2 regions of the Streptomyces sp. NPDC051452 genome follow, and region 2 is predicted to be linked to the other one. Evidence: predicted binding sites of a transcription regulator. Region 2 holds the regulator's gene; the other holds the start of a gene.
The links. The regulator HrcA, encoded in region 2, represses chaperone genes, less so after heat shock. The targets are predictions, from matches to a motif close to TTNGCACTCNGNNNNNCNGAGTGCNAA.

Region 1: the regulator HrcA is predicted to act here: its motif matches at 11,172-11,198, upstream of groL (chaperonin GroEL).

The regions. Positions count from the first base shown of each region.
Region 1 is NZ_JBITEB010000018.1:38,832-53,942, forward strand. Features, by position in the region: gene ACIBA9_RS31570 (HelD family protein) at 1-533, shown strand, start outside; gene ACIBA9_RS31575 (copper homeostasis protein CutC) at 592-1,284, opposite strand; gene ACIBA9_RS31580 (hypothetical protein) at 1,452-2,096, shown strand; gene ACIBA9_RS31585 (GNAT family N-acetyltransferase) at 2,132-3,226, shown strand; gene ACIBA9_RS31590 (DUF4031 domain-containing protein) at 3,208-3,483, opposite strand; gene ACIBA9_RS31595 (hypothetical protein) at 3,491-3,877, opposite strand; gene ACIBA9_RS31600 (MurR/RpiR family transcriptional regulator) at 3,934-4,839, shown strand; gene murQ (N-acetylmuramic acid 6-phosphate etherase) at 4,886-5,809, shown strand; gene ACIBA9_RS31610 (PTS transporter subunit EIIC) at 5,826-7,301, shown strand; gene ACIBA9_RS31615 (hypothetical protein) at 7,399-7,968, shown strand; gene ACIBA9_RS31620 (NADH:flavin oxidoreductase) at 7,973-9,100, opposite strand; gene groL (chaperonin GroEL) at 9,387-11,009, opposite strand; gene ACIBA9_RS31630 (cold-shock protein) at 11,397-11,600, opposite strand; gene ACIBA9_RS31635 (MoaD/ThiS family protein) at 12,050-12,328, opposite strand; gene thrC (threonine synthase) at 12,325-13,608, opposite strand; SAM riboswitch class I at 13,626-13,768, opposite strand; gene ACIBA9_RS31645 (glucosyl-3-phosphoglycerate synthase) at 13,898-14,842, shown strand; gene ACIBA9_RS31650 (trehalose-6-phosphate synthase) at 14,941-15,111, shown strand, end outside.
Region 2 is NZ_JBITEB010000012.1:227,269-242,379, reverse strand. Features, by position in the region: gene ACIBA9_RS26575 (AMP-dependent synthetase/ligase) at 1-742, shown strand, start outside; gene ACIBA9_RS26570 (SpoIIE family protein phosphatase) at 958-2,778, shown strand; gene hemW (radical SAM family heme chaperone HemW) at 2,822-4,054, shown strand; gene ACIBA9_RS26560 (DUF3097 domain-containing protein) at 4,198-5,007, opposite strand; gene ACIBA9_RS26555 (MBL fold metallo-hydrolase) at 5,076-5,810, opposite strand; gene hrcA (heat-inducible transcriptional repressor HrcA) at 5,972-6,988, shown strand; gene dnaJ (molecular chaperone DnaJ) at 6,989-8,125, shown strand; gene ACIBA9_RS26540 (nitronate monooxygenase) at 8,226-9,314, shown strand; gene ACIBA9_RS26535 (16S rRNA (uracil(1498)-N(3))-methyltransferase) at 9,311-10,048, shown strand; gene ACIBA9_RS26530 (VOC family protein) at 10,078-10,470, shown strand; gene ACIBA9_RS26525 (hypothetical protein) at 10,562-11,098, shown strand; gene ACIBA9_RS26520 (histidine triad nucleotide-binding protein) at 11,413-11,766, shown strand; gene ACIBA9_RS26515 (ribonuclease Z) at 11,773-12,678, shown strand; gene ACIBA9_RS26510 (adenosine deaminase) at 12,710-13,714, shown strand; gene ACIBA9_RS26505 (MFS transporter) at 13,666-14,907, opposite strand.

The DNA of each region.
Region 1 (15,111 bases), on a different contig from region 2:
CCCACCTCGGCAAGCGGGAGGGGCACATCGAGGAGCTGACCGCGGGCTTCCGCGTCCCCACGGACGTCATCGCCTACGCCTCCCGCCTCCTGCCCCACATCGCCCCAGGCCTCACCCCGGTCGCCTCCGTCCGGGAGAACCCGGGCTTCTTCGAGGTGTGCGCGGTCGCGGAGCCGGCCGAGACCGTCGCCGCCTGCGCGCGGTTGCTGCGCAACGAGGGCTCCACCGGTCTGATCGCCGCGGACGCCCGCGTGCCGGCGCTCGCCGAGGCGCTGACGGCGGCGGGGATCGCCTGGCTCGCGCCCGGTGAGGAGACCACCCGCGAGACCCGTCTGACTCTCGTCCCGGCGTCCCTGGCCAAGGGCCTGGAGTACGACTACGTCGTCCTGGACGAGCCGCAGGCCGTGGTCGACGGCGAGCCGGACGAACGCACGGGCCTGCGGCGGCTGTACGTGGCCCTGACCCGTGCGGTGTCGGGCCTGATCGTCACGCACTCGGCGCCGCTGCCGGCGCAGCTGGACCGAGTCCGGTAAGGGCCTTTCCTTCGGATCAGGTCACCCCGCGACCCCGGCGAGATCCGAAAGAGGGGCTTTACGCCCCGTCCAGCGCCCGGCGCCAGCGCGCCACGGCCTCCCGCGACACCGGCCCCGTCCATCCGTCGGGCCGGGCGGCGCCGCCGATGTGGAAGGCCTCGATGCCTCCGGTCCGCAACGGCGGCACGTGGTCGAGCCGGAGGCCGCCGCCCACCAGGATCTGCTGCTCGTATCCCGGTTCGCCGCCGCGAGCCGCCTCCGCGAGCAGGACCGGCAGGCCGGCGTCCACGCCGGTGGCGCAGCCCGCGGTGAGATAGGTGTCCAGGCCGGGCAGGTCGGCGAGGCGCTTGCGCAGGGTGTCGCGGTCGGCGGCCCGGTCGATCGCCCGGTGGAAGGTCCAGGGGCAGCCGTCGAGCGCGCCGACGACCCGCTCCACGGCCGCCAGGTCCACCTCGCCGTACGCGTCGAGGAAGCCGAGCACGAACTGGTCCGCGCCGGCTTCCCGCAGCTCGGCCGCCACCCGGACCAGCCGGTCGACGTCACCGGCCGCGAAGCCGTCCGCCAGCCGGAGCATCACGCGCAGGTCGATGTCGACCGCGGCACGGATCCCGGCGACGGTGGCGGCGGACGGGGTGAGTCCGTCGGCGGCCATCTCGGTGACCAGCTCCAGCCGGTCCGCGCCTCCGGCCTGGGCGGCGACCGCGTCCTCGACGTCGAGGGCGATCACCTCCAGGACTGCACGCTTGCTCATGGCACCCCGCAATTCGTCGGCGTTCTTCGGGCGGCTACAGGTCTAGTCCAATCCAAGAGTACGCCCCCTGGCCCGCCGCCCGGCCTCGGCCGAGGATGTTCACCCGCCCTGGCCCGTCCCGGGGCCGGGATCGCCAGGGGCGGTGTGGGAGCGGAAGAATGGCGGGCATGGCAGATCCCGATGCCCTGCGCCCGCGTTTCGTCCGTGCGCTGGAAGCAGCCCGTGCCCCCGGCGGCGGTCCCGACGCCGCGCCGTACGCCGACGATCTGCTCGGCCGCTGGCAGGAGCCGCAGCGCCGCTATCACACGCTGACCCACCTGACGGCGGTGCTCGACCACATCGACACGCTGGAGCGGTACGCGGCCGACCCGGACGCCGTACGCCTGGCCGCCTGGTTCCACGACGCCGTCTATCTCCCCGAGCGGTCCGAGAACGAGGAGCGCTCCGCGCGGCTCGCCGAGCGCGCCCTGACCGAGGCCGGCGTGCCGGACGCGACGACGGACCGGGTGGCGCGGCTGGTCCGGCTCACCGTCACGCACGACCCGGCCGACGACGACCGCGACGGCCAGGTCCTGTGCGACGCCGACCTCGCGATCCTGGCCGCGCCCCCGTCGGCGTACGCGGCCTACACCGCCGAGGTCCGGGAGGAGTACCACTTCGTCCCGGGCGAGGACTTCCGGACGGGCCGCGCGGCGATTCTGCGCCAACTCCTGGATCTGCCCGCGTTGTTCCGCACCCCGTACGGCCGGGAGCGCTGGGAGGCCACCGCCCGTTTCAACCTCGCGGCCGAGCTGGAATTGCTGTCGACCTGAGGGGGCGCACCTTCTAGGGTGCGCCCATGGGAGCGATGAGCGGGGACGACGTAAGCAAGGCCGTCGAGGGCTGTGTGGCGGCTCTGCGGCCGGCGGTGGACCGGGACTGGGAGCGGGTCGGGGCCGGCTCGCTGGAGTGGAGCTGCCGGCAGACGGCCGAGCATGTCGCGGGCGCTCTCCTCGCCTACGCGGGCCAGTTGGCGGGCCGCGCCCGGGACGGCTACGTCCCCTTCTCCCTGACCCTGGACGAGGGCACCGACAACGCCGGTCTGCTGCACGTCGTCGAGACCGCCGGCGTGCTGCTGGCCACGACCGTGCGCACCACCCCGCCCGGCGTCCGCGCCTTCCACCCCCACCCCTTCGGCAGCGCCGACCGCGAGGGCTTCGCCGCGATGGGCGTCGCCGAGGTGCTGCTGCACACTCACGACCTGACCGAGGGGCTCGGGCTCGCCCACGCGCCGGACGAGGAGCTGGCCGAGTCCGTCCTGACCCGGCTCTTCCCGCACGTCCAGCCCGGCCCCGCGCCGTGGCCGACCCTGCTGTGGGCCACCGGCCGGGGCGAGTTGCCCGGCCGCGCCCGGGTCACCGACTGGCGTTGGCGCAACAACCTCGTCATCCCCGCCGAACGCCTCGCCCTCACCGGCATCCGCCCGGACGCCGCCCGCGATCTGCGCCTCGGCGGCGACGGGGGCCTCACCTGGATCGAGGGCGGCCCGTACGAGGGCACCCGGGAGGCCGCCGGCTTCCTGGTGAAGGGCTACGAAGCGGGCGTGCACCGGCCGGAGTTCGGGGTCTTCGCCCTCGTACGGCAGGAGGACGGCCGCGCCGTCGGCGGCATCGGCTTCCACGGCGCCCCGGACGAGGAGGGCCGGGTGGAGATCGGTTACGACCTCGCCGAGGGCGCCCGCGGCCGGGGCTACGCCACCGAGGCGGTGTGCGCGCTGACCGAGGCGGCCCTGGCCCGCGAGGACGTCGACGTGGTCCTCGCGACCATCGAGCACGACAACACGGCCTCGCAGCGCGTGGTGGCCCGGGCGGGCTTCGTGCGGGCCACCCTGGACGAGGAGCGGATCGCGCACGAGCACCACGCCGTGGACACCGGCCTCCGGCTCTACGTCCGCCGGGCCTGACACCCCTTGGGCCGGCGCAGTCCCGACGCCCGCAGCAGCCGCACCACCTCGCGGCTGCGGACCTCCACCGCGCCGGCGGCCACCGCGTCCGCGTACCGGTGCGACGGGATGTCGTAGTGATCGCGGTCGAAGGCGCGCGCGGGCACGCCCAACCGCTCGGCGAACCGGTGGAGTTCCTCGTAGGACACGTCGCTCACCAAGTGGGACCACATACGCCCGTGGCCGGGCCAGGCCGGAGGGTCGATGTACACGGTCACGGGCGCCTCACGAGGACGCCGCCCCGCCGGCCGCGGCCGACCCCAGCGAGCCGACGGCGGCGACCTTCACGCCCGCCTTGTGGCACACCCAGTGCGGGTCGGGGCCCAGCTCCGGTTCGACGTCCAGCGCGTGCGGGTCGCCCGTGCGGCACACCGGGCACAGCGGCCAGCGGCCGTACCGCTCCAGCAGCGCGTCCTGCACGTCCTGCGCGACCAGACCGGCCACGTAGGCGGCGCCGTCCGGCCACTGCTGCACCCACCAGCGCCGCCGGGTGACGGAGGCCTCGACCAGGGAGACCACGTCCGCCTCGGCGACCTCGCCCGCGACCAGATCGGCGAGCACCAGGGCGCGCGCGGCGTGCAGGACCTGTTCAAGGGGAGCGACGGGTTCCATGGCACCCATTGTGCGCACTCTTGACCACCGGACGGAACCGAAAATATCTTTCATACGTGACCCAGGACATGAAGGAAATTTTCGGCCGTCCGGGCGGCTCGCTCGCCGCCAAGGTGCGCACCCTCGCCCCCTCCATGACCCGGTCCATGCAGCGCGTCGCGGAGGCGGTGGCCGGCGACCCGGCCGGCTGCGCCGCCCTCACGGTCACCGGCCTGGCCGAACTCACCGGCACCAGCGAGGCCACGGTCGTCCGCACCGCCCGCCTCCTCGGCTACCCCGGCTACCGCGACCTGCGACTGGCCCTGGCCGGACTGGCCGCGCAGCAGCAGTCGGGCCGGGCGCCGGCGATCACCACCGACATCGCCGTGGACGACTCCCTGGCCGACGTCGTGACCAAGCTCGCCTACGAGGAGCAGCAGACCCTCGCCGACACGGCCGCCGGGCTGGACACCGCGCAGCTGGGCGCGGCCGTCACCGCGCTGGCCGGGGCCCGGCGGACCGACGTGTACGGCATCGGGGCGTCCGGGCTCGTCGCCCAGGACCTCACGCAGAAGCTGCTGCGGATAGGGCTCATAGCCCACGCGCACAGCGACCCGCACCTCGCCGTCACCAACGCGGTGCAGCTGCGCTCGGGTGACGTGGCGCTCGCGATCACGCACTCCGGCTCGACGGGGGACGTCATCGAGCCGCTGCGGGTCGCCTTCGAGCACGGCGCCACCACGGTGGCCATCACCGGCCGGCCCGACTCGCCGGTCACCCAGTACGCCGACCACGTACTGACCACGTCCACCTCGCGGGAGAGCGAGCTGCGGCCGGCCGCGATGTCCTCGCGCACCAGCCAACTGCTCGTGGTGGACTGTCTGTTCGTGGGAGTGGCACAGCGGACCTACGAGACGGCCGCGCCCGCCCTGGCCGCGTCGTACGAGGCGCTGGCCCATCGGCACCGCACCAACCCCAGGTGAGCACCAGCACACGAACCGGCACCCGAACCTTAGGAGAGCCGCCTTCATGACCTCCCCTGACCTGCGCACGGAACTCGCCTCGCTGACCACCGAGGCCTTCCGCCCCGAACTCGCCGACATCGACCGGCTGCCCACCCTCGACATCGCCCGCCTGATGAACGGCGAGGACGCGGGCGTGCCGACGGCAGTCGCCGGGCGGCTCCCGCAGATCGCCGCCGCCATCGACGCGGTGGCGGCGCGCATGCGACACGGCGGCCGTCTGGTCTACGCGGGCGCCGGCACCGCCGGACGGCTCGGGGTGCTGGACGCCTCCGAGTGCCCGCCCACCTTCAACACCGATCCCGCCCGGGTCGTCGGCCTGATCGCGGGCGGCCCCGAGGCCATGGTCAGCTCGGTCGAGGGCGCCGAGGACTCCGGGGAACTGGCCCGCGAGGACCTCGACGCGCTCGGGGTGAGCGCCGTGGACACGGTGGTCGGCGTCTCCGCCTCCGGCCGCACCCCCTACGCCCTCGGCGCGGTCCGGCACGCCCGCGCGCTGGGCGCCCTGACCGTCGGTCTGTCCTGCAACGCGCACAGCGCGCTGGCGGCGGCCGCCGAGCACGGCATCGAGGTCGTCGTCGGCCCGGAGCTGATCACCGGCTCCACGCGGCTGAAGGCGGGCACCGCACAGAAGCTGGTGCTGAACATGCTGTCGACGATCACGATGATCCGGCTCGGCAAGACGTACGGGAACCTGATGGTCGACGTCCGCGCGTCCAACGACAAGCTCCGGGCCCGCTCCCACCGGATCGTGGCCCAGGCCACGGGCGCGGACGACGAGGAGATCGAGAAGGCCCTCACCGAGACGGGCGGCGAGGTGAAGAACGCGATCCTCACCCTTCTCGCCGACGTCGACGGCCCGACGGCCGCCCGCCTTCTGGAGGAGTCCGGCGGCCATCTGCGCGCCGCGCTGGCGCGGGCGGCCCGCTGACCGCACGCTCGGGGACGTGCGCTACGACCCCCTCTCCACCGCGACCGCCGTCCTCACCCGGGTCGGCGGCCGGGCCAACGTCACCTCGGTGGCCCACTGCATGACCCGGCTGCGGCTGGGGCTCGCCGATCCGGCCGGCGCGGACCAGGAGGCGCTGCGCGCCGTGCCGGGCGTGCTCGGCTTGGTGGACGGCGGGGACGGCACCCTGCAGATCGTCCTCGGACCGGGGGTGGTCACGGAGGTCACGGCGGCCGTACACACCCTGCTGACGCGGCCGTCACCCGAGGGGAGCACCGGCCCACCGACGAAGCCCCCGCCCGAGCGCCCCGCCGGCCAGGGTGCCGGCCCCGACGAGGAGGAGCCGCGGCGGCGGGGCGCCACGCCCGTCAGGACCTCTCTGCGGCGGATCGCGAACGTCTTCCTCCCGCTCATCCCCGCGCTGATCGGCTGCGGCATCCTCGCCGGGCTCAACGGGCTGCTGCTGAACGCCGCCTGGCTGCCCGGGCTGACCCCGGCCCTGACCGCCGTCGCCTCCGCCTTCATGGCGCTGATCGCGGTGTTCGTCGGCTACAACACGGCGAAGGAGTTCGGCGGCACACCGGTGCTGGGCGGCGCGGTGGCGGCCGTCGTCGTCTATCCGGGCGTGGCCAAGGTGACCGCGTTCGGCACCCACCTGGTGCCCGGCCAGGGCGGGGTGCTCGGCGCCCTCGCGGCGGCGCTGCTGGCGACGCGGGTGGAGCGCTGGTGCCGGGGCCGGGTGCCGGGCGCGCTGGACGTCCTGCTCACCCCGACCGTGACCGTCCTCGTCACCGGTCTGGCCACGCTCTACGGGCTGATGTACGCGGCCGGCGTGGTCGCCTCGGCGATCGGCGCGGCGGCGAACTGGCTGCTGGCCACGACGGGCGCGGCGGCCGGGCTGGTCCTCGGCGGCCTGTTCCTGCCCCTGGTGATGCTGGGCCTGCACCAGGCCCTGATCCCCATCCACACCACCCTCATCGAGCAGCAGGGCTACACCGTCCTGCTCCCCCTGCTGTCCATGGCGGGCGCGGGCCAGGTCGGCGCGGCCCTCGCGGTGTACGTCCGGCTGCGCCACGACGTCCCCCTGCGCACGACGATCAGATCCGCTCTCCCGGCGGGCCTGCTGGGCGTGGGCGAACCGCTGATCTACGGCGTCTCGCTGCCCCTTGGCCGCCCGTTCCTGACCGCCTGCGTGGGCGGGGCGGCGGGCGGGGCGTTCGTCGGTTTCTTCGCCATGCTGGGCACCGAGGTGGGCGCCACGGCGATCGGCCCGTCGGGCTGGGCCCTGTTCCCCCTGCTCGCCGGGAACAGGGGTCCGGGCATGGCGGCGGCGGTCTACGGCGGCGGCCTGCTCACCGGGTACGCGGTGGGTTTCGCGGCGACGTTCCTCTTCGGCTTCCCCCGCCATGGCCGGCCGCCCACCACGCGGGAGGGGAAGCGGTCGCGGGCTGACGCCCGCCGGACGGCGGTGTAGCGCCGGGGCCCGCGGCGGCCGGGGCGCGTTACCGTCAAAGGGCCGGCCCGCTCGGCACCGCCCGGTCCCCAACTGTCGAAGGACGACGCGTACCGACATGAACCACGCCCAGCTCACCGCCCTGGGACGCGCGCTCCGGCTGCTCGGGGAGCACGGCGAGTCCCTGACGGCCGACTCCCCCGACGCCCGGCTGCACGAGGTCAAGGCCGATCTGCGGCGCGCCCTGGACCTGCTGGAGGAGAGCGTCGCGACCGGCGCGCCCACGACCCGGTGCCCCGAGCACCCGCAGGGGCCCGTCGACAAGGCCGCCGCCGATCTGTGTCTGCTGTGCGAGACCCGACGCCGGGCGGCCCGCCGGTCGGAGTACGGCAGCCGGCCGAACCCGGCGGGGCCGGCCCCCGCCGCCCCCTCCCGTTACGGGGTGCGGGGTGACCGGCCCCAGCCCCAGCAGCGGTGGCTGCCGGAGGCGTGGAACGGGCGCGAGTGGCAGCTGTGCGGTACGCCCCGGCGGGACCGGCGCGAGGCCGAGACGTATCTGGCCGCCGAGCGGCGTTCGTCCCGGCCCGCCATGGCCTACCGGCTGGTGCACGAGTTCACCGACTACGAGGTGCTGCGCGTCTGGGGCACGCCCGTCCAGACCGACATCGAGCCCCTGGGCAACCTGTAGGGCGTCAGCTGAGGGTCTTCAGCGCGGCCGCGTCGTACGGCTTCAGCTCGTCCAGGCGGTCGGAGAGGATCTTGGCCGCCCACTCGGGGTCCTGCAGCAGGGCGCGGCCGACGGCGACGAGGTCGAACTCCTCGGCCTCCAGGCGGTCCAGGAGGTTGTCGATGCCCTTGACCTCCGAGCCCTCTCCCTGGAACGCCTTGACGAAGTCGCCGTCGAGACCGACCGAGCCGACGGAGATGACCGGCTTGCCGGTGAGCTTCTTGGTCCAGCCGGCCAGGTTCAGGTCCGAGCCGTCGAACTCGGGCAGCCAGTAGCGGCGGGTGGAGGCGTGGAAGGCGTCGACGCCGGCGGCGGCCAGCGGGGTGAGGATGGCCTCCAGCTCCTCGGGGGTCTCGGCGAGGCGGGCGGTGTAGTCCTGCTGCTTCCACTGCGAGTAGCGGAAGATGACCGGGAAGTCGGGGGAGACCGCGGCGCGGACCGCGGCGACGATCTCCGCGGAGAACCGGGTGCGGGCCACCGGGTCGCCACCGTAGGCGTCGGTGCGGCGGTTGGTGCCGGCCCACAGGAACTGGTCGAGGAGGTAGCCGTGGGCGCCGTGCAGCTCCACGCCGTCGAATCCGATGCGCTCCGCGGCGGCGGCGGCCTCGGCGAACGCGGCGATGACGGCGTCCAGGTCGGCCTGGGTCATGGCCTTGCCGGTGGGCTCGGCGCCCGCGGTGGTCAGGCCGGAGGGGCCGACGGCGGGGGCGTCGGCGTAGGGCGGCTCGCCCTGGTTGCGGACCATGCCGATGTGCCACAGCTGCGGGACGATCGTGCCGCCGGCCGCGTGGACGTCCTCGGCGACCTTGGCCCAGCCCGCGAGCTGCTCCTCACCGTGGAAGCGCGGGACGCTGTCGCTCTGCCCGGCCGACTCGTGGCCGACGTAGGTTCCCTCGGTGACGATCAGTCCGACACCGGCGGCGGCGCGGCGCGCGTAGTAGGAGCGCACGTCCTCGCCGGGGATGCCGCCCGGGGAGAACATCCGGGTCATCGGCGCCATCACGATCCGGTTCGGCACGGTCAGGCCGTTCAGCGCGATCGGGCGGGAGAGGATCTGGGCCGCGCGGGAGGCGGCGGGCGTGGTGACGGTCACGGAATGACTCCTCGGGTGATTGCTGACCAGGGGGTATGTGCGCGCGCATTGTTGCACCTCCTGAAATAACGGTCGCCACGGCGCCCGCATTCCATTCCCGCCCCGGCCTTCACGTGACGCCGCTCACACTCCGCCGATCGAGCCGCCGCCCCGCTCCGCGGCACCGCCACCCGCCGCGAGGCCACACCCGGACAGGACCCCGGGAACGCCCGAGGGCGGCACCCCCAGCCAGAAGCTGGAAGTGCCGCCCTCGGTCCGCAGGACAGGCGATCAACCCTCGGGTCGATCAGAAGTCCATGTCACCGCCCGGCATGCCGCCACCGGCAGGCGCGGCGGCCTTCTCCGGCTTGTCGGCGATGACGGCCTCGGTGGTGAGGAACAGCGCGGCGATGGAGGCGGCGTTCTGCAGCGCGGAACGGGTCACCTTCGCCGGGTCGATGATGCCCTCGGCGACCAGGTCGACGTACTCGCCGGTCGCGGCGTTCAGGCCGTGGCCCGGGGTCAGGTTGCGCACCTTCTCCACCACGACACCGCCCTCGAGGCCGGCGTTGACGGCGATCTGCTTCAGCGGGGCCTCGAGCGCGATGCGCACGGCGTTGGCGCCGGTCGCCTCGTCACCCTCGAGCTCCAGCTTCTCGAAGACCTGGGAGGCCTGCAGCAGGGCCACGCCACCACCGGCGACGATGCCCTCCTCGACGGCGGCCTTCGCGTTGCGGACGGCGTCCTCGATGCGGTGCTTGCGCTCCTTGAGCTCCACCTCGGTGGCGGCACCGGCCTTGATGACCGCGACACCGCCGGCGAGCTTCGCCAGGCGCTCCTGCAGCTTCTCGCGGTCGTAGTCCGAGTCGCTGTTCTCGATCTCGGCGCGGATCTGGTTCACGCGGCCCTGCACCTGCTCCGAGGAGCCGGCACCGTCGACGATGGTGGTCTCGTCCTTGGTGATGACGACCTTGCGGGCGCGGCCCAGGAGGTCCAGGGTCGCGTTCTCCAGCTTGAGGCCGACCTCCTCGGAGATGACCTCGCCGCCCGTGAGGATGGCGATGTCGCCGAGCATGGCCTTGCGGCGGTCACCGAAGCCCGGGGCCTTGACGGCGACGGACTTGAAGGTGCCGCGGATCTTGTTGACGACCAGGGTCGACAGGGCCTCGCCCTCGACGTCCTCGGCGATGATCAGCAGCGGCTTGCCCGACTGCATGACCTTCTCCAGCAGCGGGAGCAGGTCCTTGACCGAGGAGATCTTGGAGTTGGCGATGAGGATGTACGGGTCGTCGAGCGACGCCTCCATCCGCTCCATGTCGGTGGCGAAGTACGCCGAGATGTAGCCCTTGTCGAAGCGCATACCCTCGGTGAGCTCCAGCTCCAGACCGAAGGTCTGGGACTCCTCGACGGTGATGACGCCTTCCTTGCCGACCTTGTCCATCGCCTCGGCGATCAGCTCGCCGATCTGGGTGTCGGCGGCGGAGATGGACGCGGTGGAGGCGATCTGCTCCTTGGTCTCGACGTCCTTCGCCTGCTCCAGCAGGGCGGCGGAGACGGCCTCGACGGCCTTCTCGATACCGCGCTTCAGAGCCATCGGGTTGGCGCCGGCGGCGACGTTGCGCAGGCCTTCCTTGACCAGGGCCTGGGCGAGCACGGTCGCGGTGGTCGTACCGTCACCGGCGACGTCGTCCGTCTTCTTGGCGACTTCCTTGACCAGCTCGGCGCCGATCTTCTCGTACGGGTCCTCGAGCTCGATCTCCTTGGCGATGGAGACACCATCGTTGGTGATCGTGGGGGCGCCCCACTTCTTCTCGAGGACGACGTTGCGGCCCTTGGGGCCGAGCGTCACCTTCACGGCGTCCGCGAGCTGGTTCATGCCGCGCTCGAGGCCGCGCCGCGCCTCCTCGTCGAACGCGATGATCTTGGCCATGTGAAGTGGTCCCTCCAGGACTGGGGGTGATTCCTTCGGACCGCGCCCGCGCCCGCGACGGACGGCTCGCCGGCCTTGTGGTTCCTTGCCCCACCCGGCCTGCGGGCCTCACCGACCCGGTCCTTCGTTGTCACTCTCACCTTCAGAGTGCTAACGCAATGATTAGCACTCGGCATGGTCGAGTGCAAGCGCCTCCGAGGGGAACAGCGGGGCGCTCAGCCACCCGCGAACACGACGACACTGGGTCACGCGCGGGCGCGGGGGGCACGCGCGGGCGCGCGAGGCATGCGCGGGCGCGCAGGGGGCACGCGCCGGCCGCGCACGCGCGCCCGCACGACGAAGGGCCCACACCCTCTGCGAGGTGCGGGCCCTTCGTACAGAAAACGTTCAGGCGCTGAGGCGAACCATGTCGGCCTGCGGGCCCTTCTGGCCCTGCGAGATCTCGAACTCCACCCGCTGGCCCTCTTCCAGGGTGCGGTAGCCGTCCATCTGAATGGCGCTGTAATGGACGAAGACGTCCGCACCACCGTCGACCGCGATGAAGCCGTACCCCTTCTCCGCGTTGAACCACTTGACGGTGCCCTGAGCCATGCCTAACTCCCCTATTACTGGCCCTTGCACAGATCCACACTTCGCGGACCCGGGTCAGACCTCGCCCTCCTCCGAAAAGGCCGGGGGGCGTGCGCCGGAACGCGTCGACCGCGGCTGAATGTATCTGTCCAACTGCCCTCTGCAACAGGTCAATCGGACGAGAATTCTGGACGGTCCCGGTCCGGAATGTGGCGAGAATTCGCCCGAATTCAGGGCAAGTCGGGCTCCACAAAAACCACAAAAGCCGCATAAAGCCCGCGCACTTTGGCTACTTCTTATCGGGCTGTGCGGCATGAATCCAGGGCCCGCGACCCGAGGATCGCGACCGTGTTCCCCAACTCTACCGCGCTCAATCACACAGAATTGCCCCCTCCGCTTCTCTCACGGAGGGGGCAATCCCATGAACAATACGTAACCGCTGTTACCGAAGGTAATGATCGGTCATTCCGTCAGCAGCCGCCCGCGACGGCCGGAATGATCGACACACCGGCGCCCTCGGGGGTCGCCGTCTCGAGGCCCTGCTCGAAGCGGACGTCGTCGTCGTTGACGTAGACGTTGACGAACCGGCGCAGCCTGCCCTGGTCGTCCAGCACCCGGGCGGCGATCCCCGCGTGGTTCTTCTCCAGGTCCTCGATGACCTCGGCGAGGGTCCCGCCCTCGGCGGCGACCTCGGCCCGCCCGCCGGTGTAGGTGCGCAGGATGGTCGGGATGCGAACGGTCACGCTCATGCGAGGCCAGCCTCTCGGAAGGAGTCCAGGGTGGGGCGGATGGTGGCGGTCAGGCCGGTGCCGGCCACCGCGTCGAGGGTCTTCAGTCCGTCGCCGGTGTTCAGCACGACCGTGCTCTTCGCCGGGTCCAGCACGCCCTCCTTGAGCAGCTTGCGGGTGACGCCGACGGTCACCCCGCCCGCCGTCTCCGCGAAGATGCCCTCGGTGCGCGCCAGCAGCTTGATGGCGTCCACGATCTCCTCGTCCGTCACGTCCTCCACGGAACCGCCGGTGCGGCGCGCGATGTCCAGGACGTACGGCCCGTCGGCCGGGTTGCCGATGGCGAGGGACTTGGCGATGGTGTCCGGCTTCTGCGGGCGGACCACGTCGTGGCCGGCCTTGAAGGCGGTGGACACCGGCGAGCAGCCCTCGGCCTGCGCGCCGAAGATCTTGTACGGCCGGTCCTCGACCAGTCCCAGCTCCACCAGCTCGCGCAACCCCTTGTCGATCTTCGTGAGCTGGGAGCCGGAGGCGATGGGGACCACGATCTGGTCCGGCAGGCGCCAGCCGAGCTGCTCACAGATCTCGTACGCCAGGGTCTTGGACCCCTCCGCGTAGTACGGCCGCAGATTGACGTTGACGAACCCCCAGCCGTCGCCGGCCGGGTCGCCGATCAGCTCGGAGCAGAAGCGGTTCACGTCGTCGTAGTTGCCCTCGATGCCGACGAGCTCCCCGCCGTAGACCGCGGCCATGACGACCTTGCCCTGCTCCAGGTCGTGCGGGATGAACACGCACGAACGCAGGCCGGAGCGGGCCGCCGCGGCACCCACGGCACCGGCGAGGTTGCCGGTGGAGGAGCAGGAGAGGGTGCTGAAGCCGAAGGCGCGGGCGGCCTCCAGGGCCTGGGCGACGACGCGGTCCTTGAAGGAGTGCGTCGGGTTGCCGGAGTCGTCCTTCACGTACAGACCGCCGGTCACGCCCAGCTCGGCCGCCAGGTTGTCGGCCTTGACCAGCTTGGTCCAGCCCGGGTTGAGGTTGGGCTTGTCGGCGACGTCGGCCGGCACGGGCAGCAGCGGCGCGTACCGCCAGATGTTCGCGGGGCCCGCCTCGATACGCGCCCGCAGCTCCTCGGCGTCATAGCCGGAGAAGTCGTAGGCGATCTCCAGCGGACCGAAACACTCCGCGCAGGCGAAGACGGGGCCGAGGGGGACGCGGTGACCGCACTCGCGGCAGCTCAGGGCCGCGGCGGGCCCGAGGTCGACGGTGGGATTGCCGGTGCTTGCAACTGTCTGCGCAGCCATGGAGGCGAGGCCCTTTCTCCTCATCTTCCTCGCGACGCGTCTCGCCGCGAGACGGATTTGGCACCTTCCCTAGCCGGGAGCCTCGCGTGGAAGACGAGTGCCGGCTGGAGGGTTGCCGGGGCTTCATCGGGCCGTGTCCCTCTGCCCCTCTGGATGAGCGGTATTCGGTTGTGAACGCGCGCGACCCCCGACATGCGATGGTCACCGGCGTTGTTCAAGACTGTAACCGAAGGCCAGGACAGTTGAGATAGTCGTCCGAACCGCGAGACAACGTGAGGAGCCGCAGACCGTGCTGGAAGAAGTCGAGCGCTGGCTGGCCACCCGCTCCTGGTCCGTGACCGATCGTCCGCTCCACGGGCTCCTGGCCGCAAAGCAGCGCACGGGGCAGACGATCAGCGTCGTCCTGCCCGCGCTCAACGAGGAGGAGACCGTCGGCGACATCGTCGCGGTGATCCGGCACGACCTCGTGGAACAGGTGCCGCTGGTCGACGAGATCGTCGTCGTCGACTCCGGCTCCACCGACCGCACCTCGGCGGTCGCCGCCGCGGCGGGCGCCCGGGTCGTCCACCGCGACGACATCCTGCCCCGGCTCCCCGCCGTCCCCGGCAAGGGCGAGGTGCTCTGGCGCTCGCTGCTGGTCACCGGCGGGGACATCGTGTGCTTCATCGACGCCGACCTCAGGGAGTTCTCCTCCGACTTCGTCTCCGGGATCGTCGGTCCGCTGCTCACCGACCCCGGCGTGCACCTCGTCAAGGGCATGTACGACCGCCCGCTCGGCGGCGCCACGGGACAGGGCGGCCGGGTCACCGAACTGATGGCGCGCCCGCTGCTGAACCTGCACTGGCCGCAGCTGGCCGGTTTCGTGCAGCCGCTGGGCGGCGAGTACGCGGCCCGCCGCTCCCTGCTGGAACGGCTGCCGTTCCCGGTGGGCTACGGCGTGGAGCTGGGGATGCTGGTGGACGCCCTGCACCTGGTGGGGCTCGACGCGCTGGCCCAGGTGGACGTGGGCGTGCGCAAGCACCGCCACCAGGACGGCCAGGCGCTGGGCCGGATGGCGGCGGCCATCTACCGCACCGCCCAGCTGCGGCTGGCCCGCGGACACCTGGTCCGGCCCTCCCTCACCCAGTTCGAGCGGGGCGCGGACGGATTCAGGCCGCGCACCTACTCCGTGGACACCGAGGAACGGCCGCCGATGACGGAGATCGCGGAGTACGCGGCACGCCGGGTGGCCTGAGGGACACGGGCGGCCGCCGCCGGAGAACGGCCGTATACAGCCCCTTGCGGGGCGGACCGTACGTTTGAGCGTTTCCGGGCCGGGCTAGGTTGAGGCGTATGGCTTCCACGCACGGTGCTGAGGTGCTGGTCGCGTCCAATCGCGGCCCGGTTTCGTATCAGATGCTCGACGACGGCTCACTGCGCGCCAAACGGGGCGGCGGCGGGCTGGTCTCCGGGCTGTCGGCCATCGGGCCGGACACCGACGCGGTGTGGGTGTGCGCCGCGCTG
Region 2 (15,111 bases):
GGAGATCGGCTACTTCTTCGCCGGCGCCGGCATCCACATCCTGGAGGGCTACGGCCTCACCGAGTCCTCCGCGGCCTCCTTCGTCAACCCCGGCGAGGCCTACCGCACCGGCACGGTCGGCAAGCCGCTGCCCGGCACCGAGGTCCGCATCGCCGAGGACGGCGAGATCCTGCTGCGCGGTCCCGGCATCATGCAGGGCTACCACCGGCTGCCCGAGAAGACCGCCGAGGTGCTGGAGTCCGACGGCTGGTTCCACACCGGGGACATCGGCGAGCTGTCGCCCGACGGTTATCTGCGCATCACCGACCGCAAGAAGGACCTCATCAAGACCTCCGGCGGCAAGTACGTCGCCCCCGCCGAGGTCGAGGGGCAGTTCAAGGCGGTGTGCCCGTACGTCTCCAACATCCTCGTGCACGGCGCCGACCGGAACTACTGCACCGCCCTGATCGCCCTCGACGAACCCGCGCTCCAGGACTGGGCCAAGGACAACGGCCTGGCGGGCAGGTCGTACGCGGAGATCGTCGCGGCGCCACAGACGGTCGAGATGGTCGACGGCTACGTCCGGCAGCTCAACGGCGGGCTCCAGCGCTGGCAGACCATCAAGAAGTTCCGGCTGCTGCCGCGCGACCTCGACGTGGAGCACGGCGAGATCACTCCCAGCCTGAAGCTGAAGCGACCCGTCGTGGAGCGGGAGTACAAGCACCTCATCGACGAGATGTACGCCGGAGCGCGCGAGGCCTGACGTCCTCCCGCCGGGGTGGCGGGGGCCGGCGGCGGCCGCGGTGGTCCGTGGCGCGTCGGGTGGTTCCCCGCACCCCTTTGACTGTTTTGCGCCCGTCCGCGCTCGTTAGTGTCCGTCTCGGGGCAGCCCCGTAGCGCGGTTATCGGCCACGACTGGCCACTTGTGTGACTGCGTGCTTATCCACGGCTCCCGTCTGTCACCCTGGCCGCATGGACATGGCGGCCATACCGACGCAGCGGGAGAGCCAGGCCCCGGGCCATGAGCCGCGGGGGAGGGCGACGCTGCCCGGAAGTCCCCTCGCGCCCGGCTCCGCCCGCGCGCTGGTGCGGGCCGCGCTGGCCGAGGTGCCCGGGGTCTCCGGCCGCCTCGCCGACGACGCCACGGCGGTCGTCAGCGAACTCGTCACCAACGCCGTCGTGCACGCCGGTACCGACGTGGAGGTCGAATGGCGCCTGGAGGCGACCGGCGCGTTCGTCGTGGAGGTGGGCGACCGGCACCCCTCCCGCGCCCCGCGCGATCCGGTCGGCGGCGAGACGCCGTACGAGGCGGCCGAGTACGGACGCGGGCTGCGGCTGGTCGCCACCCTCGCGGAGTCCTGGGGCGTCACCTACCGCACCGGCGCCAAGACGGTGTGGGCGCGGCTGCCCCCGGGCGGCGTCGAGCCGGCGCACGAACCCGCCCGGCTTCCCGCCCTGGAGGTCGCCGAGGGCCTGGCCACGCAGCCGCAGCGCGCCGGCTGCGACCGGGAGTGGCTCGGCCGCGGCGCGCTGTCCTTCCTCGCCGAGGCCTCCGACCTGCTCGCCGGACAGCTGGACGAGAACCTCGTCGCCGCGCTCACCGGCCAGCTGATCGTGCCCCGGCTCGCCGACTGGTGCGCGGTGTGGCTGGAGGACGAGGCGAGCGCGCGCGGCGGCACGAGCGGCGGGCCGGCCCGGGTCTGGCACGCCAGCGAGGCACGCATCGAGGAGCTGCGCTGCGCCCTGGAGAAGGAGCCGCCGTGCCCGGGCGACGGGCTGCGCTCCAACCCGGAGCGCTACCCCTGGCCCGGTGACGCCCTCGGGCCCGAGGGCACGCACGGCGCGGCGCTCGCGTACCGGCTGATCGCGGGCGGCCGGCCGCTCGGCACCCTCGTCATCGGCCGCTGCGGGCTGAGCCGCTTCCCCGACGAGGTCACCGGGCTGGTGGAGGACCTCGGCCGCCGGGTCGCCCTCGCCGTCGGCGCGGCCCGCCAGTACGCCCGCCAGGCCACCATCAGCGCCGTGCTCCAGCGCGGCCTGCTGCCCGGCGCGGTCGCCGAGATCCCCGGCGTGCGCAGCGCGCTGGTCTACGAGCCGTGCGACAAGGGCGGCCCCAGCGGCGACTTCTACGACCTGTTCCCGGCGGGCGACGGCCGCTGGTGCTTCGCCGTCGGCGACGTCCAGGGCAAGGGCCCCGAGGCGGCGGTCGTCATCGGCCTCGCCCGGCCCTGGCTGCGGCTGCTGGCCCGCGAGGGTTACCGCGTCGCCGATGTCCTCGACCGCCTCAACCAGCTCCTTCTGGACGACGCCACGGAGGCCGCCGACGCCGCGGCCCGCGCCCTGGTCGCCGCCGGCGGCCGGCCCGTGAGGTCCGGGGACGGCCCGCAGACCCGCTTCCTGTCCCTGCTCTACGGCGAGCTGACCCCCCACGACGGGGGAGTCCGCTGCACCCTCGCCTCGGCCGGACACCCACTGCCCCTCGTCCTAGGGCCCGACGGCGGTGTGCGCACCGCCGCCCGCCCCCAGACCCTGCTCGGCGTGGTCGAGGACGAGACCTACACCAGCGAGACCCTCGACCTGCGGCCCGGCGACAGCCTGCTGTGCGTCACCGACGGGGTGACCGAGCGCCGCTCCGGCTCCCGCCAGTTCGACGACGGCGACGGGCTCGCGCGGGCCCTGTCCGGCTGCGCCGGGCTGAGCGCCGAGCTGATCGCGGAAAGGATCCGCCGCCTGGTCCACGACTTCGGCGGCGGCCTGCCGGAGGACGACCTGGCCCTGCTGGTGCTCCAGGCCGAGTGAGGGCCGTCGTACCGGACGGTGGCGGTACGGGACAATGGGGGACATGCCTTCCGCACTTCCCGACGGCGAGCCCGTCCCCGCCGACGGCGCGCTGCCCGCCGCCGCGCTCGCCGGGGCCGCCGACCGCCCCCTCGGGTTCTATCTCCACGTCCCGTACTGCGCGACCCGCTGCGGCTACTGCGACTTCAACACCTACACCGCGACCGAGCTGCGCGGCACGGGCGGGGTGCTCGCGTCCCGGGACAACTACGCGGACACCCTGACCGACGAGGTCCGGCTGGCCCGCAAGGTGCTCGGCGACGACCCGCGCGAGGTCCGCACGGTCTTCGTCGGCGGCGGTACGCCGACGCTGCTGGCCGCGGACGATCTCGTACGGATGCTGGCGGCGATCCGCGACGAGTTCGGTCTGGCACCGGACGCGGAGATCACCACCGAGGCGAACCCGGAGTCGGTCGACCCGGCCTACCTCGCCACCCTGCGCGAGGGCGGCTTCAACCGGGTCTCCTTCGGCATGCAGAGCGCGAAACGGCATGTACTGCGGGTCCTGGACCGCACCCACACACCGGGCCGTCCCGAGGCGTGCGTGGCCGAGGCCCGGGCGGCGGGCTTCGCGCACGTGAACCTCGACCTGATCTACGGCACCCCCGGCGAGACGGACGACGACTGGCGGGCCTCGCTGGAGGCGGCGCTCGGCGCGGGCCCGGACCACGTCAGCGCGTATGCCCTGATCGTCGAGGAGGGCACCCAGCTCGCCCGCCGCATCCGCCGGGGCGAGGTGCCGATGACCGACGACGACGTCCACGCCGACCGCTATCTGATCGCGGAGGAGACCCTGTCGGCGGCGGGCTTCGACTGGTACGAGGTCTCCAACTGGGCCACCTCGCGGGCGGCCCGCTGTCTGCACAACGAGCTGTACTGGCGTGGCGCCGACTGGTGGGGCGCGGGACCGGGCGCGCACAGCCACGTCGGCGGGGTGCGCTGGTGGAACGTCAAGCACCCCGGGGCGTACGCGGCAGCGCTCGCGGAGGGGCGGTCGCCGGGGGCGGGGCGAGAGCTGCTGGCCGACGAGGACCGGCGGGTGGAGCGCATCCTGCTGGAGCTGCGGCTGGCGGAGGGGGTGCCGCTGTCGCTGCTGCGCGAGGCGGGGCTCGAGGCGTCCCGGCGCGCGCTGGCGGACGGACTCCTCCAGCAGGACCCCTACACGCGCGGCCGTGCCGTACTGACCCTGCGCGGACGCCTGCTCGCGGACGCGGTGGTACGCGACCTGGTCGACTGACCGGGCACCCCCTGACCGGGCACCCCCGACGCGGCGGACGGCACGACGGCAGGCCTGGTGATCGGTCCGCTGGACGGTCCGCCGTCGCGGCCGTGATCGGGGGTCCAGGGATCGCGGACCGGGGACCGGGGACCCCTTAGGGGTCAGGCCTCGTCGGCGGTCGTGACGAAGTCGATCAGTTCCTCCACGCGTCCCAACAGCTCCGGCTCAAGATCGCGGTAGGACCGCACCCCCGACAGGATCCTCTGCCACGCCGCGCCCGTGTTCTCCGGCCAGCCGAGCGCCCGGCACACCCCCGTCTTCCAGTCCTGGCCGCGCGGCACCGTCGGCCAGGCGGGGATGCCCAGGGACGACGGCTTCACCGCCTCCCAGACGTCGATGTACGGGTGGCCGACGACCAGGGCGTGCTCGCTGCTCACCGACTGTGCGATGCGCCACTCCTTGGTGCCCGGCACCAGGTGGTCCACCAGGACGCCCAGGCGCGCGTCGGGGCCCGGGGCGAACTCGGCCACGATCGACGGCAGGTCGTCCACGCCCTCCAGGTACTCCACGACCACGCCCTCGATGCGCAGGTCGTCGCCCCACACCCGCTCCACCAGCTCGGCGTCGTGCCGGCCCTCGACGTAGATCCGGCCGGCCCGGGCCACGCGCGCGCGGGCGCCGGGGACGGCGACCGAGCCGGAGGCCGTGCGGGTGGGCCGTACCGGGCCCGCGGCGGGCTTGACGAGGGTGACGACTTGGCCCTCCAGCAGGAAGCCGCGCGGCTCCAGCGGGAAGACGCGGTGTTTGCCGAAGCGGTCCTCCAGGGTCACCGTGCCCGCCTCGCAGCGGATCACCGCCCCGCAGAACCCGCTGCCGGGCTCCTCCACCACCAGCCCGGGCTCGGCCGCCACCTCGGGCACCGGCTTCGGCTTCTTCCAGGGCGGGGTCAGGTCGACGGAGTACTGGCGCATTCGGATGACGATAGGAGAAGTGGGCGGGCGCGTCCCCCGACACGCCGGAAGTCACCCGGTGCGGCGGCTCAGCCCGTGCCGAAGCGGGCCGCCAGTTCGTCACGCTGGCGGCGGACGAAACCCGCGTCGACCACGGCCCCGTGGCCGGGCACGTAGAGCGCGTCCTCGCCGCCCAGGGCCAGGAGGCGGTCCAGGGCGTCGGGCCAGCGGGACGGGACCGCGTCCGGGCCCGCCTGCGGTTCGCCGGACTCCTCGACCAGGTCGCCGCAGAAGACCACCTCCGGGCCGCCCGAGGCCGCACCGGGGACCAGGACCGCCAGATCGTGCGCGGTGTGCCCGGGCCCCACGTTGGCCAGCAGCACCCGGCGGCCCCCGCCCAGGTCGAGGGTCGACTCGCCGGAGACCGGATGCCGGGGCACGACCAGCGCGTCCACCGCCTCGTCCGCGTCGGCGGCCGGGAGACCGTTGCCGATCGCGTCCGCGCGCAGCCCCGCGCGCCCGGAGGTGAACACCGCGTCGGCGCCCACCGCCGCGTGGATCCGCGCCCCGGCGAACACGGCCGCCCCGAAGACGTGGTCGAAGTGGGGGTGGGTGAGAGCGAGATGGGTCACACGGCCGCCGGACAGCTCCTGGGCCGCGGACCGCAGCCGCGCCCCCTCGGCCAGGCTCGAACCGGCGTCGACCATCAGCGCCGTACCCGCGCCGACGACCAGCCCCACCGTGCAGTCCCAGCCCGGCAGCCGGCACCGCCCCACACCGGCGGCCAGCCGCTCCCACCCCAGCTCTTCCCAAGTCACCCTCATACCGGGACGCTAACGTCACGACCGGTACGGACGGCACCGACCTTGCCCCGGGTGCACCCGACGGCCGTACACTGGGCCGGGGAATGCTGGCACTCGCATGGGAAGAGTGCCAGGAGGACACCCGAGGGGACGAGGGGACGACGTGCTGGAGGTGTGCGCGGATGCTGAGTGAACGCAGGCTGCAGGTCCTGCGCGCCATCGTCCAGGACTACGTGGGCACCGAGGAGCCGGTGGGTTCCAAGGCGCTCACCGAACGGCACAGCCTCGGTGTCTCCCCGGCGACCGTCCGCAACGACATGGCCGCCCTGGAGGACGAGGGGTACATCGCCCAGCCGCACACCAGTGCCGGGCGCATCCCCACCGACAAGGGCTACCGGCTGTTCGTCGACAAGCTCGCGGGCGTCAAGCCGATGACCGCGCCCGAGCGGCGGGCGATCCAGAACTTCCTGGAGGGCGCCGTCGACCTCGACGACGTCGTGGCGCGGACGGTGCGGCTGCTCGCGCAGCTGACCCGTCAGGTCGCCGTCGTGCAGTACCCGTCGCTGACCCGGTCCACCGTCCGGCACGTGGAGCTGCTCTCGCTGGCTCCCGCGCGCCTGATGCTCGTGCTGATCACGGACACCGGCCGGGTCGAGCAGCGGATGGTCGACTGCCCGGCGCCGTTCGGCGAGTCCTCGCTGGCGGATCTGCGGGCGCGGCTGAACAGCCGGGTCGCCGGCCGCCGGTTCGCGGACGTGCCGAAGCTGGTCGAGGACCTGCCGGATGCCTTCGAGGCCGAGGACCGGGGTACGGTCTCCACCGTGCTCTCCACCCTGCTGGAGACACTGGTCGAGGAGAACGAGGAGCGGCTGATGATCGGCGGTACCGCCAATCTCACCCGCTTCGGGCATGACTTTCCTCTCACGATCCGGCCCGTCCTGGAGGCACTGGAGGAGCAGGTCGTGCTCCTCAAGCTGCTGGGCGAGGCGAAGGATCCGGGTGTGACCGTGCGCATCGGGCACGAGAACGCCCACGAAGGACTCAACTCCACGTCCGTCGTGTCGGTCGGCTACGGTTCGGGCGGCGAGGCGGTTGCCAAGCTCGGCGTGGTCGGACCGACCCGCATGGACTACCCGGGAACGATGGGAGCGGTACGCGCAGTGGCACGGTACGTCGGACAGATCCTGGCGGAGTCGTAAGTGGCCACGGACTACTACGCCGTTCTCGGCGTGCGCCGCGACGCGTCGCAGGATGAGATCAAGAAGGCGTTCCGTCGGCTCGCGCGCGAGCTGCACCCGGACGTCAACCCCGATCCGAAGACCCAGGAGCGGTTCAAGGAGATCAACGCCGCTTACGAGGTGCTGTCGGACCCGCAGAAGAAGCAGGTCTACGACCTCGGCGGCGACCCGCTCTCGCAGTCCGGCGGTGCCGGCGCGGGCGGCTTCGGCGCCGGTGGCTTCGGCAACTTCTCCGACATCATGGACGCGTTCTTCGGTACGGCGTCGCAGCGCGGGCCGCGCTCGCGCACCCGGCGCGGCCAGGACGCGATGATCCGCATCGAGATCCAGCTGGACGAGGCGGCCTTCGGGACGACCAAGGACATCCAGGTCGACACCGCGATCGTCTGCAACACCTGCAACGGCGAGGGCGCGGCGCCCGGCACCACGGCCCAGACCTGTGACATGTGCCGCGGCCGCGGTGAGGTCTCCCAGGTCACCCGGTCCTTCCTGGGCCAGGTCATGACCTCGCGCCCCTGCCCCCAGTGCCAGGGCTTCGGCACGGTCGTGCCGACCCCGTGCCCGGAGTGCGCGGGCGACGGCCGGGTCCGCTCCCGTCGCACGCTGACCGTCAAGATCCCGGCCGGCGTCGACAACGGCACCCGGATCCAGCTCGCCGGCGAGGGCGAGGTCGGTCCGGGCGGCGGACCGGCCGGCGACCTCTACGTGGAGATCCACGAGCTGCCGCACTCGACCTTCCAGCGGCGCGGCGACGACCTGCACTGCACGGTCACCATCCCGATGACCGCGGCGGCCCTCGGCACCAAGGTGCCGCTGGAGACGCTGGACGGCGTGGAGGAGGTCGACATCCGGCCCGGCACCCAGTCCGGCCAGTCGATCCCGCTGCACGACCGCGGCGTCACGCATCTGCGTGGCGGCGGCCGGGGCGACCTCATCGTCCATGTCGAGGTGCAGACCCCGGGCAAGCTGGACCCCGAGCAGGAGAGGCTGCTGCGCGAGCTGGCCAAGCTGCGCGGCGAGGAGCGGCCGCAGGGCACGTTCCAGCCGGGCCAGCAGGGCCTGTTCTCCCGGCTGAAGGACGCCTTCAACGGCCGCTGAGACACCGGCGACGGGACGCCCCGGCGTCCCTTATGCCCCTGTCCTATGCGGTCGGAAGCCCGGATTCGGACTTGTGCGGGGGACGTGACAACATGCGCTCATGTCCTCCGCACTGGCCGATCTGTCTCCCCACCCGATCGTGCAGGCCCCCATGGCGGGCGGTGTGTCCGTCCCCCGGCTCGCCGCCGCCGTCTCCGAGGCCGGCGGTCTCGGGTTCCTCGCCGCCGGACTCAAGACCGCCGACGGCATGTACCAGGAGATCAAGCAACTGCGGGGGCTCACCGGACGTCCCTTCGGCGTGAACGTGTTCGTGCCCCAGCCCGAGTACGCCGAGTCGGGCGCCGTCGAGGTCTACGCCCACCAGCTGGCCGGCGAGGCCGCCTGGTACGAGACCGAGCTGGGCGATCCGGACAGCGGCCGGGACGACGGCTACGACGCCAAGCTCGCCGTCCTGCTCGACGACCCGGTGCCCGTGGTCTCCTTCCACTTCGGCGTGCCGAGCGCGCAGGCGCTGGAGTCGCTGCGCCGGGCGGGAACGTACACGCTGGTCACCGCCACCACCGCCGAGGAGGCCCGCGCGGTCGAGCGGGCCGGGGCCGACGCGGTGATCGCGCAGGGTGTGGAGGCCGGCGGCCACCAGGGAACGCACCGGGACAGCCTGGAGAACGACGGCGCCGGCATCGGACTGCTGTCCCTGGTCGCGCAGATCCGCGAGGCCGTGGGCATCCCGATCGTCGCCGCCGGCGGCATCATGCGCGGCGGCCAGATCACGGCCGTCCTGGCGGCGGGCGCGAGCGCGGCCCAGCTGGGCACCGCCTTCCTCGCCACCCCCGAGTCCGGCGCCCCCGACGTGCACAAGCAGGCGCTGACCAACCCGCTGTTCGCGCGCACCGAGCTGACCCGCGCCTTCTCCGGCCGCCCGGCGCGCGGACTGGTCAACCGCTTCCTGCGCGAGCACGGCCCGTACGCCCCCGCCGCCTACCCGGAGATCCACCACCTCACCTCCCCGCTGCGCAAGGCCGCGGCCAAGGCCGACGACGCGCAGGGCATGGCGCTGTGGGCGGGCCAGGGGCACCGGCTGGCCCGGGAGCTGCCGGCCGGCCGGCTGGTGGAGCTGCTGGCGGCCGAACTCGCCGACGCCAGGACAGCGTTGTCGCGGCTGCTCGGCCCCGGAGGTGACCGGCGATGACCGCGCCCGTCTTCGTCGTGGACCAACTCGACCGTATCGCAGCGGAGTTCGTGCTCGACGGACCCGAGGGACGGCACGCGGTGTCGGTGAAGCGGCTGCGGCCGGGCGAGGACGTGGTCCTCACCGACGGACGCGGCCGCTGGGCGGAGGGCGTCGTCAAGGCGGCCGAGGGCAAGGACCGGCTGGTGGTCGACCTGGCCCCCGTCCACGAGGAGCCTGCGGCGACCCCGCGGATCACGGTCGTCCAGGCCCTGCCCAAGGGTGACCGTGGCGAGCTGGCCGTGGAGACGATGACCGAGGTCGGCGTCGACGCCGTCGTGCCCTGGCAGGCCTCCCGCTGCATCACCCAGTGGAAGGGCGAGCGCGGCCTGAAGGCACTCGGCAAATGGCGGGCCACCGCGCGCGAGGCCGGCAAGCAGTCCCGCCGGGTCCGCTTCCCCGAGGTCGCGGACGCGGCGACGACCAAGCAGGTCGCCGCGCTGCTGGCCGGGGCGGACTTCGCCGCCGTCCTCCACGAGAGCGGCGACGCACGCCTCGCCACCGCCGAACTCCCCGCCCAGGGCGAGATCGTGCTGGTCGTCGGCCCCGAAGGCGGTGTCTCTCCCGAGGAGTTGGCGCTGTTCGCCCAGGCAGGGGCTCGGCCCTATGTGCTCGGGCCCACCGTGTTGCGCACGTCCACCGCCGGTACGGCGGCCGCGGCTCTGCTGCTAGGCCGCACCGGGCGCTGGTCCTGACCCTCTGTCCCGACTCTCCGGGGAACACCGTGGAACTCGCCCAAGTCCGGCTCCTGGTCACCGACTTCGCCGCCTGCTACCGCTTCTACGCCGATGTCCTCGGCCTCAGGCCGCAGTCCGGCGCGAGCGAGGGACCCTACGAGAAGTTCAGCCCGCACGCCGGGTCCGCCGGGATCGCGCTGCAGGACCGGTCCATGATGGCCGACGTCCTCGACGAGCTGGGCGAGATCGCCACCGGCCACCGCTCCCTGGTCGTGCTGCGCGTGGACGACCTCGACGGCACGTGTGCGCGGATCACCTCCCGGGGCGCGACCCTGCTGCACGGGCCGGCCCCGCTGACCGACCGCATGCGCGTGGCCCACCTCAAGGATCCCGAGGGCAATCTGGTCGAACTCCAGGAGTGGCTGCTGCTGCGCGGCTGACACCGTCCCGGGACACGGCGGTGCGCCACGAACGGGTGAGTGGCCGTATGTGGTCTTCCGTCCCGCCCCCACCGGTGGGACGCTGCCCTGTATGGGGGCACGTACACCGATTCCGCGCGGCAGGCGGGTGGTCGCCGTCGCGGGCCTGGTCGTGGCGGCCGGCGGCGTTCTGACGGCGTGCCGGCCGGGCGACCTCAGCTCCGCGACCGTCGCCTACACCACCGACACCACCGCGACCGCCCGGCTGAAGCACGAACACGTCGACGTCAGTTGGCTCACCTGCACCGGCAACGGTGACGGCGTGGCGGTGACCAGGAGCCCGTCGCCGACCGAGTCCACCGTCGTCTCCGTCGACTGCCGGGGGAAGACCAGGGACGGACGGGACATCACCGTCACCGGCAAGGTGACCAAGGCGGTCGACGGTGCCTGCGTGCGCGGTGACCTGACGGCCAAGGTCGGCGGCAGACAGGTGTTCCACGTGTCGGGGCTCGGCGACTGCGACGCGACCGCCGCACCGACGTACCGGCCGCCCACCTGGGGGCAGCCAGGGCCCACCGTGACGGTCACCGTCACCCGCACCCTCTGGTGCAAGGGCGACCCGACCTGCTGGCCCGTCGAGGGCAAGTGACCGGAACCGGGAGCGGGAGGCGCCGGCCGCCGCGTCGGTGACGGGGTGCCCAGGGCGCCGCGACGGACACCACGGAGACCTCCGGCTACCTCCGATGAGCGTCCCCTGGACTGGGTCGCGGGGACGGACGCCCAACCGGGGGCGGCGATCCGGCTCGCGCCCAAGTCGCCGGAGTCCAGGCCCGCGAGCGATTCGCCCGACCTGCCGCCCCGGGCTCGATGAACCGCTCCGACGCCCCCCACGGACCCCCACCCGAACGACTAACATGCCCCAGTACCGATCTTCCTGATCCTCGGCGAAAGCGAGCGCAGCGTATGGCCGGCGAACCGCAGGACGACTGCCTGTTCTGCAGAATCGTCACGGGTGAGATCCCGGCGACGATCGTCCGTGAGACCGACACGACCGTCGCCTTCCGGGACATAAACCCCCAGGCGCCCACCCACATCCTGGTGATTCCCAAGGCGCACTACGAGAACGCCGCCGCGCTCGCCGCGGGCGCCCCCGAGATCGCCGCCGACGTCCTGGCCGAGACCCGGGCCGTCGCCGACGAGGAGAAGCTCGACAGCTACCGCATCGTCTTCAACACCGGCGCCGGCGCCGGCCAGACCGTCTGGCACGCCCACGCGCACGTCCTCGGCGGCCGCGGCCTGCAGTGGCCCCCGGGATGAGTCGCCGTGTCCGTCCGTGAACTGGTGGTCCTCGGCACCGCCAGCCAGGTCCCGACCCGGCACCGCAACCACAACGGCTATCTGCTGCGCTGGGACGGCGAGGGCCTGCTGTTCGACCCCGGCGAGGGCACCCAGCGGCAGATGCTGCGCGCCGGGGTCGCCGCGCACGACCTGAACCGGCTGTGCGTCACGCATTTCCACGGCGACCACTCCCTGGGCCTCGCCGGGGTCATCCAGCGGATCAACCTCGACCAGGTCCCGCACGAGATCACCGCGCACTACCCGCGTTCGGGGCAGCACTTCTTCGACCGGCTGCGCCACGCCACGGCCTACCGGGAGACGGTCCGCCTCACCGAGGCCCCGGTCGCCGCCGACGGCACCCTCGCGGTGACCGCGTCGTACACCCTCGAGGCCCGCAGGCTCTCCCACCCCGTGGAGTCCTACGGCTACCGCCTGGTCGAGCCCGACGGGCACCGCATGCTGCCCGAGCGCCTCGCCGCGCACGGCATCACGGGACCGGACGTGGGCCTCCTTCAGCGCACGGGCCGGCTACGGGGCGTGACGCTGGCGGACGTCAGCGAGGTGCGGCGCGGCCAGCGGTTCGCGTTCGTCATGGACACCCGGCTGTGCGACGGGGTGCACGCGCTGGCCGAGGACTGCGACCTGCTCGTCATCGAGTCGACGTTCCTCGACGAGGATGCCAAGCTCGCCGCCGACCACGGCCATCTGACGGCCGGCCAGGCCGCGGCCGTCGCCCGGGACGCCCGCGTACGGCACCTGGTCCTCACGCACTTCAGCCAGCGCTACTCGGACCCCGAGGAGTTCGAGCGGCAGGCGCGGGCCGCCGGGTTCGAAGGGGAGCTGACCGCGGCGCACGACCTCCAGCGGGTCCCCGTCCCCAAGCGCAGATGAAACCGCAGGTCGGCAGCCGTAGGATGCTCTGATGCCCCTCCCCAAAGCAGAACTGCACCTGCACATCGAAGGCACCCTGGAGCCGGAGCTGGCGTTCGAGCTGGCCGCCCGCAACGGCGTCGAGCTGCCCTACGCCGACACCGACGAGCTGCGCGAGGCGTACCGGTTCGAGGACCTCCAGTCCTTCCTGGACCTGTACTACGAGCTGATGGCCGTCCTGCGCACCGAGCAGGACTTCGCCGATCTGGCCGACGCCTACCTGGCCCGGGCCGCCGCGCAGGGCGTACGGCACGCGGAGATCTTCTTCGACCCGCAGGCCCACCTCGCACGGGGCGTGTCCATGGGCACGGTGGTGGAGGGGCTGTGGCGCTCGCTCGGCCGCAGTGAGGAGAACCACGGGGTCTCCACCCGGCTCATCCTCTGCTTCCTGCGGGACGAGTCGGCCGAGTCGGCACGGGAGACCCTCGCGGCCGCCGGACCGTACCTGGACCGCATCACCGGGGTCGGCCTCGACTCGGCCGAGGTCGGGCATCCGCCGGTGAAGTTCCGCGAGGTGTACGAGACCGCCGCGGCGCTCGGGCTGCGCCGCGTGGCGCACGCCGGCGAGGAGGGGCCGCCGGAGTACATCACCGAGGCCCTGGACGTGCTCGGTGTCGAGCGCGTCGACCACGGCCTGCGCTGCGTGGAGGATCCGGCGCTGGTCGAGCGGCTGGTCCGGGACCGGGTGCCGCTGACCCTGTGCCCGCTGTCCAACGTCCGGCTGCGTACCGTCGACACGCTGGCCGACCACCCGCTGCCGGCCATGCTCGACGCCGGGCTGCTGTGCACGGTCAACTCCGACGACCCGGCCTACTTCGGCGGGTACGCCGGGGACAATTTCGCGGCCGTACGGCAGTCCCTGGGGCTCACCGACGAGCGGCTGCGCGAGCTGGCCCGCAACTCCTTCCTCGCCTCCTTCCTGGAGGACGACGAGGAGCGCCGGGCCCGCTACCTCGCCGAGGTCGACGCGTACGAGTTCGGGGACGCCGTCTCGTAGCACCGCCGGTCGGGCACGGCGGGCGTGCGCACCGGGACCTCGACCACCGGGAGCGGGCGCCCGCTCCCGGTGCGCAGGGCCACCACCGTCATCGGCACGGCGACCAGCAGCAGCACGGCGCCGAGGAACAGGCCCATCGCCGGGAACCCCGCCCAGCCGGCCAGCACGCTCCCGGTCAGCGGACCCGCCGCCGTCCCCAGGGACGACGCCGAGCCGACCAGGACCGCCCAGCGGCCCCGCCGGTCCAGCGAGGCGGCCAGGCCGATGACGTACGACAGCACCACCGGGTAGAGCAGGTTCCAGGAGATCTCGCCCGCGGCGAAGGCCCACAGGTCCCTCGCCGAGGCGCTGAGCGCGACACAGCCGGCGATGAGCGCCGTACCGGCACCTATCGGCACCGCCCGGCCCAGCCGGGCCCCGAGCGCGCCCGCGCCCAGCACCCCGAGCAGTCCGGCGCCGAGCGCGACGGCGAAGACGGCGCCGGCGGTGACCTCGGTGAGATGGGCCTGGTCGAGGCCGATCCGGCCGCTGACGCCCCAGAGCGCGTTCTGGGCGAGCGACCAGCAGGGCATGGCGGCGGCCAGCAGCAGACCGGTACGGGGGCGAGGGAGCCTGCCGAGTCCCGCACGGGCGGGGGCGCGGACGGCCGGGGTCGTGGGTGCGCCGGACAGGCGGCCGGTGAGCGGCCAGACGGCGAGCGCGGTGAGCGCGAGGGCGGCCAACGGGACGCCGTGGCCCGGTCCGAGGTGGGGGATCGTCAGGTAGAGGGCGCCGGCGAGGGCGGAGACGCCGAGCAGTCCCGCGGTGGTGGCGCGGTGCGGGTCGGGCTGGGCGGCGATGCCCCGCGCGGCGACCGCGCTGACCGTGCCCGAGCCGAGACCGCCGGCCAGGACGCCCGCGACGACGGCCGGTACGGAGCCGGTGAGAGTGGCACCGCCGTAACCGAGGAAGGCGAGGGCCAGTCCGGCGCGGGCGAGGACGCGGGGGCCGATCCGGTCCACGCCCGAGGCCAGCAGAAAGCCCGCTGTCGCCGAACTCAGCAACAGGGCGCTGCCGGTGGCCCCGGCCTCGGTGGCGGTGAGCGGGAGTGCGCTGTCGAGTCTGCCGACGGTGGTGGGCAGCAGATAGGGGGCCAGGTACCCGGCCGTGAAGAGGGCGACGAGGGGCCAGGGCAGGGGGCGGGGGGCGGACACGGGCGTTCCCAGGGCAGGCGGAAGGAGCCGAGCGGCTCGGAAGAGGGGAGGGGGCGACGACCGTCGACGGACAGGAACGCGCGAGCAAGTTGTATCAAGCACGCGGTTGTTGAAGTAGCTCATCCTGTGTGATACAGGTCACATTTGGTTTGCATGTGACCAAGAGGGGTAATGACGCGCGGGCGTCCTCGGATGGGTTATAGT